2 regions of the Pseudomonas sp. S3_A09 genome follow, and region 1 is predicted to be linked to the other one. Evidence: predicted binding sites of a transcription regulator. Region 1 holds the regulator's gene; the other holds the start of a gene.
The links. The regulator FliA, encoded in region 1, starts transcription of late flagellar genes. The targets are predictions, from matches to a motif close to CTAAAGTTTNNNNNNNNNNNGCCGNTAA.
Positions count from the first base shown of each region.

Region 2: the regulator FliA is predicted to act here: its motif matches at 2,069-2,096, upstream of flgM (flagellar biosynthesis anti-sigma factor FlgM).

Region 1 covers NZ_CP162752.1:781,211-785,419, forward strand. Annotated here, with positions in the region: gene AB4N92_RS03715 (chemotaxis protein CheA) at 1-342, opposite strand, end outside; gene AB4N92_RS03720 (protein phosphatase CheZ) at 354-1,142, opposite strand; gene AB4N92_RS03725 (chemotaxis response regulator CheY) at 1,161-1,535, opposite strand; gene fliA (RNA polymerase sigma factor FliA) at 1,704-2,444, opposite strand; gene fleN (flagellar synthesis regulator FleN) at 2,441-3,274, opposite strand; gene flhF (flagellar biosynthesis protein FlhF) at 3,381-4,209, opposite strand, start outside.
Region 2 covers NZ_CP162752.1:1,137,634-1,141,842, reverse strand. Annotated here, with positions in the region: gene AB4N92_RS05395 (MFS transporter) at 1-282, shown strand, start outside; gene AB4N92_RS05390 (flagellar brake protein) at 343-1,092, opposite strand; gene AB4N92_RS05385 (flagella synthesis protein FlgN) at 1,189-1,659, opposite strand; gene flgM (flagellar biosynthesis anti-sigma factor FlgM) at 1,708-2,031, opposite strand; gene flgA (flagellar basal body P-ring formation chaperone FlgA) at 2,173-2,937, opposite strand; gene AB4N92_RS05370 (chemotaxis protein CheV) at 3,030-3,962, shown strand; gene cheR (protein-glutamate O-methyltransferase CheR) at 4,007-4,209, shown strand, end outside.

The DNA.
Region 1 (4,209 bases):
CGCGGTGATCGGGGCACGTTCGCGGACTTCGCTGAACATGCCGTTGACCGCATCCAGTGCTTCGAGAATCACGTCCATCAATTCCGAATCAACGTGACGCTCACCCTTGCGCAGGATGTCGAACACGTTCTCGGCAATGTGGCAGCATTCCACCAGCTCATGGAGCTGGAGGAAGCCGGCGCCCCCTTTTACAGTGTGAAAACCGCGAAAAATTGCATTGAGCAGGTTCGCATCATCCGGTCGGCTTTCCAGCTCGACCAGTTGCTCGGACAACTGCTCTAAAATTTCGCCGGCCTCTACAAGGAAATCCTGAAGGATTTCTTCATCGGCGCCGAAGCTCATGTGGGTGCTCCTTAGAAGCCTAAACTGGATAACAGGTCATCAACATCATCTTGACCCGATACAACGTCTTCACGTTTATCGGCATGAATCTGCGGACCTTCACCCTTGGCGAGATGTTTTTTTGGATCTTTTTCCGAGAGGATCGCTTCGCGGTCATGTTCAATGCCGGCAAAACGGTCAACCTGGCCTGCCATAAGCACCAATTTGAGCAAGTTGCTTTCCACTTCGGTGACCAACTGGGTCACACGCTTGATCACCTGACCGGTGAGGTCCTGGTAATCCTGGGCGAGCAGAATGTCGTTGAGGTTGCTGGAAACCGTGCGGTTTTCCTGCTCGCTGCGTGACAAGAACCCTTCGACCCGACGCGCCAACTCACGAAACTCTTCAGCGCCGACTTCGCGGCGCATGAAACGGCCCCAGTCGTTGCTCAGGGCCTGGGCTTCGTTGGCCATACCGTTGACCAGAGGCGTGGCGTTTTCCACCAGGTCCATGGTGCGGTTGGCCGCTGCCTCAGTCAGCCTGACCACATAGGACAGGCGTTCGGTGGCATCAGTGATCTGCGAGATTTCCTCAGCCTGGGGCATGTGTGGGTCAATCTGGAAATTGACGATCGCACTGTGCAGCTCGCGTGTGAGCTTGCCCACTTCCTGGTACAGGCCGCGATCACGGGTCTGGTTGAGCTCATGGATCAACTGCACCGCGTCGCCGAACTGACCTTTTTCAAGGCTTTCGACCAACTGGTGAGCATGCTTTTTCAGGGTCGACTCGAAGTCGGCCTGCGATGATTCTTTATGCTCCATAGCTCCCCCGTGGCAGCATCAATGACCGATGCGGTCGAAGATTTTTTCAATCTTCTCTTTCAAGGCCAATGCAGTGAATGGCTTGACCACGTAACCGTTTACCCCAGCTTGGGCGGCTTCGATGATCTGCTCACGCTTGGCTTCGGCGGTCACCATCAGCACAGGCAGGCCGCGCAGCTTTTCGTCAGCACGTACGTGGCGCAGCAAGTCGATACCGGTCATGCCCGGCATGTTCCAGTCCGTTACCAGAAAGTCGATGCTCCCGCTGTTGAGGATCGGAATGGCCGTAATGCCGTCATCCGCCTCGACCGTGTTAGTGAACCCAAGGTCACGCAACAGGTTTTTTATGATCCGCCGCATCGTTGAGAAGTCATCAACGATGAGGATTTTCATGTTCTTGTCCAATTCGACCTCCAAGCAGTCTTAAACGCGCCCAGCACCTGGACGCGCCATTTCAATCAACAGGCATTACACAAAAAGGACTGCCGAGGGCACCACGGGTCGAACCCGCGAAGGCTGGTCGCCCTCACGGTCTCGTCTGCAGTGTCCCCACACTGCCTGTCAGCGCGCTCGCCACTCTCCCAAACGCCCCCGCAAGCGGGCTGCGCACTGGCTGTGCAACTGGCTGACCCGCGACTCGCTGACCCCCAGGACCTCACCGATTTCCTTGAGGTTCAGCTCTTCGTCGTAGTACAACGCCAACACCAGTCGCTCACGCTCCGGCAAATTGGCAATCGCGTCCGCCAACGCCCCCTGGAAACGCTCATCTTCCAGGTCACGCGATGGCTCCATATGAGCGCTCGCGCCGTCCTCGTGCAGCCCTTCGTGTTCGCCGTCCTGCAACAGGTCGTCGAAACTGAACAGGCGGCTGCCCAAGGTATCGTTCAAAATCCCGTAGTAATCGTCGAGACTCAATTGGAGTTCGGCCGCAACTTCGTGATCTTTAGCGTCGCGACCGGTTTTTGCTTCAATTGCGCGAATTGCGTCACTGACCATGCGCGTATTGCGATGCACCGAACGCGGCGCCCAGTCACCTTTACGCACCTCATCAAGCATCGCACCACGGATACGGATCCCCGCATACGTCTCGAAACTCGCGCCCTTGCTCGCGTCATATTTGGTCGACACTTCGAGCAGGCCGATCATGCCCGCCTGGATCAGGTCTTCGACCTGGACGCTGGCCGGCAGGCGTGCCAGCAGGTGGTAGGCAATGCGCTTGACCAAGGGCGCGTAGCGCTCGATCAACTCGCCCTGACTGTCACGGGCAGACCTCTTGTAAGCGTTGTAGCCAGTCGCTGTCATAGCACGGGTCCTGCGCTCGTCTGATGCACCAATCGCTCGACGAAAAACTCCAGATGCCCCCGTGGGTTGGCGGGCAACGGCCAGGTATCGACCTTCTGGGCAATAGCCTTGAACGCCAATGCGCACTTGGAACGAGGGAACGCTTCGTAGACTGCACGCTGCTTTTGCACAGCCTTGCGCACACACTCGTCGTAGGGCACTGCGCCGACGTATTGTAAGGCGACATCGAGGAAACGATCCGTGACCTTGGTCAACTTGGCGAACAGGTTGCGCCCTTCCTGCGGGCTCTGGGCCATGTTGGCCAAGACGCGGAAGCGGTTCATGCCGTAGTCACGGTTAAGCAGTTTGATCAGGGCGTAGGCGTCGGTGATCGAGGTGGGTTCGTCGCAGACCACCAGCAACACTTCCTGCGCGGCGCGCACGAAGCTGACCACGGACTCGCCGATCCCGGCGGCGGTGTCAATCACCAGCACGTCGAGGTTATCGCCGATATCACTGAACGCCTGGATGAGGCCGGCATGCTGCGCCGGGCTCAGGTGCACCATGCTCTGGGTGCCCGAGGCAGCCGGCACGATGCGGATGCCACCGGGGCCCTGCAGCAGCACATCGCGCAGCTCGCAGCGGCCCTCGATCACATCGGCAAGGGTATGTTTGGGCGTCAGCCCCAGCAGAACGTCGACGTTCGCCAGGCCCAGGTCAGCATCCAACAGCATGACGCGACGGCCAAGCTCTGCCAGGGCCAGGGACAAATTCACTGACACGTTAGTTTTCCCGACGCCACCTTTGCCGCCGGTCACCGCGATCACCTGTACGGGATGCATGCTGCCCATTTTATTTCTTTACCTTGTCTTGCTTAGACGCAGGCTACATGGCTTGGCCGCGTGAATCGCTTGCAGACCATCGATGTAGATACATTTCACGGTGTTCATCCTGCCCTCAACCGACCCGTTTTGCCGGGTTGTGATAAAGGTCGGCGAACATATCAGCCATCGCTTCCTCGCTAGGCTCTTCTTGCATTTGCACGCTGACTGCACGGCTGACCAACTGATGACGGCGCGGCAGATGCAGATCATCCGGGATCCGCGGCCCGTCGGTCAGGTAAGCGACCGGCAATTCATGACTGATGGCCAGGCTCAACACCTCGCCCAGGCTCGCGGTTTCGTCGAGCTTGGTGAGGATGCAACCGGCCAGGCCGCAGCGTTTGTAGCTGTGATACGCAGCGGTAAGAACCTGTTTCTGGCTGGTGGTTGCAAGCACCAGGTAGTTTTTCGATTTGATGCCACGTCCGGCCAGGCTTTCAAGCTGCATGCGCAATGCCGGGTCGCTGGCTTGCAGGCCGGCGGTATCGATCAATACCACGCGTTTGCGCAGCAGCGGGTCGAGGGCGTTGGCCAGGGACTGGCCCGGGTCGACGTGAGTCACCGATACATTGAGAATACGGCCCAGCGTCTTGAGCTGCTCCTGGGCACCAATACGGTAGCTGTCCATGCTCACCAGCGCGATATTCTGTGCGCCGTATTTGAGTACGTAACGGGCCGCCAGCTTGGCCAGGGTGGTGGTCTTGCCCATGCCGGCAGGGCCGACCATGGCGATCACACCGCCCTCTTCCAATGGTTCGATTTCCGGGGTAACGATCATCCGTGCCAGGTGGGCCAGCAACATGCGCCAAGCCTGGCGAGGCTCTTCGATTTCGGTGGTCAAGGCCAGCAGGTCGCGGGACAACGGGCCGGACAAGCCGATACGTTGCAGGCGCCGCCACAGGTTG
Region 2 (4,209 bases), 360 kb from region 1:
TGGCGTATTCGGCCCAAAGCGGTGACCAACCTGCATCAGGTGGACGATGCACCGTTGCACCACGTGGCGATGCCCGACAGCATGTCCAGCTCGCCGTTGGTAGCGGCACTTGATCCGCGGGTGGATGAGGCGGTGGTGCAGGAGCAAATGCAAACTGCGGTCCCGGAACCTGAGCCGGAAGCCGAGCCGGCCCCAGAAGTGGAGGAGCCAGCCTTTGTCGGGCCGCCTGAGCCTGTGGGGCCAGACGAGCATCCTCACGACTTGAGCAGGGCGCGCCCCTGAATGCAAAACGGGCAGATCCCATCAGGATCTGCCCGTTTTTTTTGCCGCGATCGTTAAGTGTTAAAAATCGTCGTCTTTGTCGAAGCGACGTGCTTCGCGTTGCAGTTGGTACACGAACCGCTCGACCTGGCGCTGCACCAAGCCGCTCATGTTGTGGAAGCGCACGCCGGCGAAGGTCGTGTTGATCTTCTCTTCGAAATGCAGGTAACGCAGTTCGACAGCGGTGGTCATGCTGCCAAAGGGCAGGGCGGCGATAAAACGGTCATAGACCTGGCCCAGTTGCAGTCGCTCGGAGATATCCCCTTCAAAGCGCAATTTGCAGCCAGTGGCGGAAATATCCAGCAGCTTGCCGCTGATAGGCGCCTTGAGCTTCTCGCCACCCAGCTCGATGTTGACCAGTTGTGCCAGCTTCAAGGCGGCGCGGAAGGCATTGCGGCGCTGATGGTAGACCACTTCGTCGGGCATGTTGCCGGTGTAGATGCGGTGGCCGTCCTTTTCGCTGATGCTCAGGCTGCCGTTGCTTTCCCAGGCAACGCGTACACCCTCGTGGAAGCCTTCGATGCGGAAGGGTTCACCGTTTTCCAGGTAGCGTTCGCCGTCACGGGGGATCATTTCATCCAGGGCCAGGGTGCCGCTGTCCCGATTGACGTCCACCAGGTAGCTCTGGAAGCGCTGGCTGCGTTCATGGAAGGTGATGATCAGCGGGTCATGGCTGTCTTGCAGCATCCGCAAAGTGCTGGCGATTTCCAGAGGGGTGGTGAGGACCTTGGGTGGCTGCGGAGCATCTTCCGCATTAAGGGCGTTGAACACGGTTCTTCCATCTCCAGACAAAATACGACTACACGCAAGAGCGGGCATTTTGCCAGTATGTGGCGCGCCTTGGATAGGTCGCGCTGTAATCCGGCGTCAGGCTTGGCTGCGGGTGCTTGGCTTGACCAGGCGCGAGGTGGAGCCTTGAGCGTTGTAAAGCGCCGGGGGCTCGCCGCCGTGAAGTATGCGCAACTGGTTGGCGGTCGTGGCTTGCTGAAGCTGGATCGACTGACCGTTGAGCAGGTTGGCTTCCTGGCACTGGGTGAGCAATTGATTGAGTTCTTTGCTCTGGGCCAGCAATTGATCGCCAACCGTGGAGTGGCTGGCCAACTGTGCCAGGCCGTCATGGTCTGCCGGCAGGCCCAGGCTGGTCAGGATCTGGCTGCGTTTCTTGCCGTGCTGTTCCAGCAGGACAATCAGCGATTGCTTGCGCGCCAGGATTTCTTCCAACAGGGGCATGTCTCGGCCGTAGAGGGCCAGGGATTCCTCCCTGAGCAGCTCGAGCAGCTGTTGTGTCGGCGCTAGATCATCAATGATCAGTTGAAGCAGATTTTCGTCGTGATGCATGGCTGGCCTTGGGGTTTAAGCGTCCAAAAGCCCGGCGCAGGCCTTTGCCTAGCGCTCGGCTTCGAAATTAAGCAGCTTGCTGGCTACACGGTTGCTGTCGACTTGATAGCTGCCATCGGCGATTGCCTGTTTCAATTCGGCCACACGGGCTTTATTGACCACCGGTTGATCGCGCAGCGAGTCAGTGACCTTCTGCAACTGTTGAGCCTCATTGCTCAGGTGTACGGATTCCCCGCTCTGGCTGGCGCTGGCCTGTTCCGCCTTGGCAGGCAGTGGCTGGGCCTTGGCTTCTACGCTGTCCTTGGTGCCAGTAGCTCGCGTAGGGGCCGACGTGGTCGGGGTGTTATTTAAACGACTGAAATCGATGACCATGATCAAAAAACCTCTGGGTATTTGGACGCTTGCCATGTTTTCGGCCATACCCGGACAAACTTTAGGCGCGAATGACAATAAATCTCCGCACGGCACTTCTCATGCACAGTGTAGGAAAACCCAGCGTCCTGTACCAGTAATCTATAACGCGACCTCGACTTGCCCAGGGGCTGTCACCCGCGCTTTGATCACGCGGTTGGAGTTGAGGTTCTTGACGCGAATCTGTTCGCTCATGCCGCCGTTGGACAGCGCTTCCCCCGGCATCTTCACTTGAAGCGCACCGCTGCTGGCGGAAATCACCACTTGGTCGCCCTTGCGAATCACCTCGGCTTGCTCAAGATGCACCAGAGTGATGACTTGGTCAGTGACCACTGGTCGGGTCAATTTTTGCCCGATGGCCTGGTCGAGGGACGTCAGGTAGCCCTGGCTGATCATGCTGATGTCGCGTTCGCGTAGTACAACGTCCTCAAAATCGATGATCCCGGTGCGCTTGAGTGGGCGAGCCACCACCACTACATCACGGAACAGCTTCACCTGGGCCGGCACGAACACCGTCCAGGGCGAGGCGCCGTCGCAGCGCACCTTGACCGTCACCCGGCCAATCGGCTGAGCGGGGCTTTCCAGGGTGGCTGTCAATTCCTTGTCGCACTTTGGCATGCGCAAGCGCGGGTCCAGTTGGTTGACCTGGATTTCATAACGCCCCGGTGTCTGGGTGGTCGCCAGATAATCTTCTACAGTGAACTCAAGAAAGCCTTGGGTGACGCCGATAAGTAGATCAGGCAAGGTGACGTTGTCCGCACGGGCCGTAGTGCCCAGGCCTAGGGCAAGCAACACCAGCGGTGCGCAGAGCAATCTGCGAAACCGTGTCAGGATGGGGCGTCGGGAAACTGTCGTTTTAATATCCATGACCAATAAATAGCAAAGGCCGTGCCGTTTAGCGTTGGTGCGCGTCACTGCCCTTATAGGTATGGCCAAAGGTTCAGCGTGGGAGTCAAGGCATGGCAGGAGTAATGGATTCAGTAAACCAGCGCACACAGCTGGTAGGGCAGAATCGCCTGGAGTTGTTGCTTTTTCGCCTGGATGGCAAGCAGCTGTATGGCATCAACGTGTTCAAGGTGCGGGAAGTGCTGCAATGCCCCAAGTTGACGATCATGCCCAAGTCCAGCCCGGTGGTGTGTGGCGTTGCCAACATCCGTGGTGCGACGATCCCGATTCTTGACCTGGCCCTGGCCACGGGTTCGGCAGGATTGCAGGACCGTGAGAGCCCGTTCGTTATCATTACCGAGTACAACACCAAGACCCAGGGTTTTCTGGTGCGCTCGGTGGAGCGCATCGTCAACATGAACTGGGAAGAGATCCATCCGCCGCCCAAGGGCACCGGTCGCGATCACTACCTCACGGCGGTGACACGGGTGGATAACCAGTTGGTGGAAATCATCGACGTGGAGAAGATCCTCGCCGAAGTGGCGCCGACCTCGGAAACGATTTCCGTGGGGGTGGTGGACGCCGAAACCGCGCACAAGGCCGTTTCCCTGCGGGTGCTGACGGTGGACGACTCCTCGGTGGCGCGTAAACAGGTGACCCGTTGCCTGCAGACCGTCGGCGTGGAGGTAGTGGCCCTCAACGACGGTCGCCAAGCGTTGGATTACCTGCGCAAGCTGGTGGACGACGGCAAGAAGCCGGAAGAAGAATTCTTGATGATGATCTCCGACATCGAGATGCCGGAAATGGACGGCTACACCCTCACGGCCGAGATACGCAACGATCCACGCATGCAAAAATTGCACATCATCCTGCATACTTCGTTGTCGGGGGTATTCAACCAGGCGATGGTCAAGAAGGTCGGTGCCGATGACTTCCTGGCCAAATTCCGTCCTGATGACCTGGCATCCCGGGTAGTCGACCGGATCAAGGCAGCAGATCACGGCTAGGGGGCATTTCCCCTGGCGGTCACACGATTTAAGAGGCGGTATCATTGTCTACGGGTAATTTGGATTTCGAGCAGTTCCGGGTCTTCCTGGAAAAAGCCTGTGGCATATTGCTCGGTGAAAACAAGCAGTACCTGGTATCCAGCCGTCTCAACAAACTGATGGAGCAGCAGGGCATCAAGTCGTTGGGTGAGCTGGTTCAGCGCATCCAGGGGCAGCCGCGCAGCGGGCTCAAGGAGATGGTGGTCGA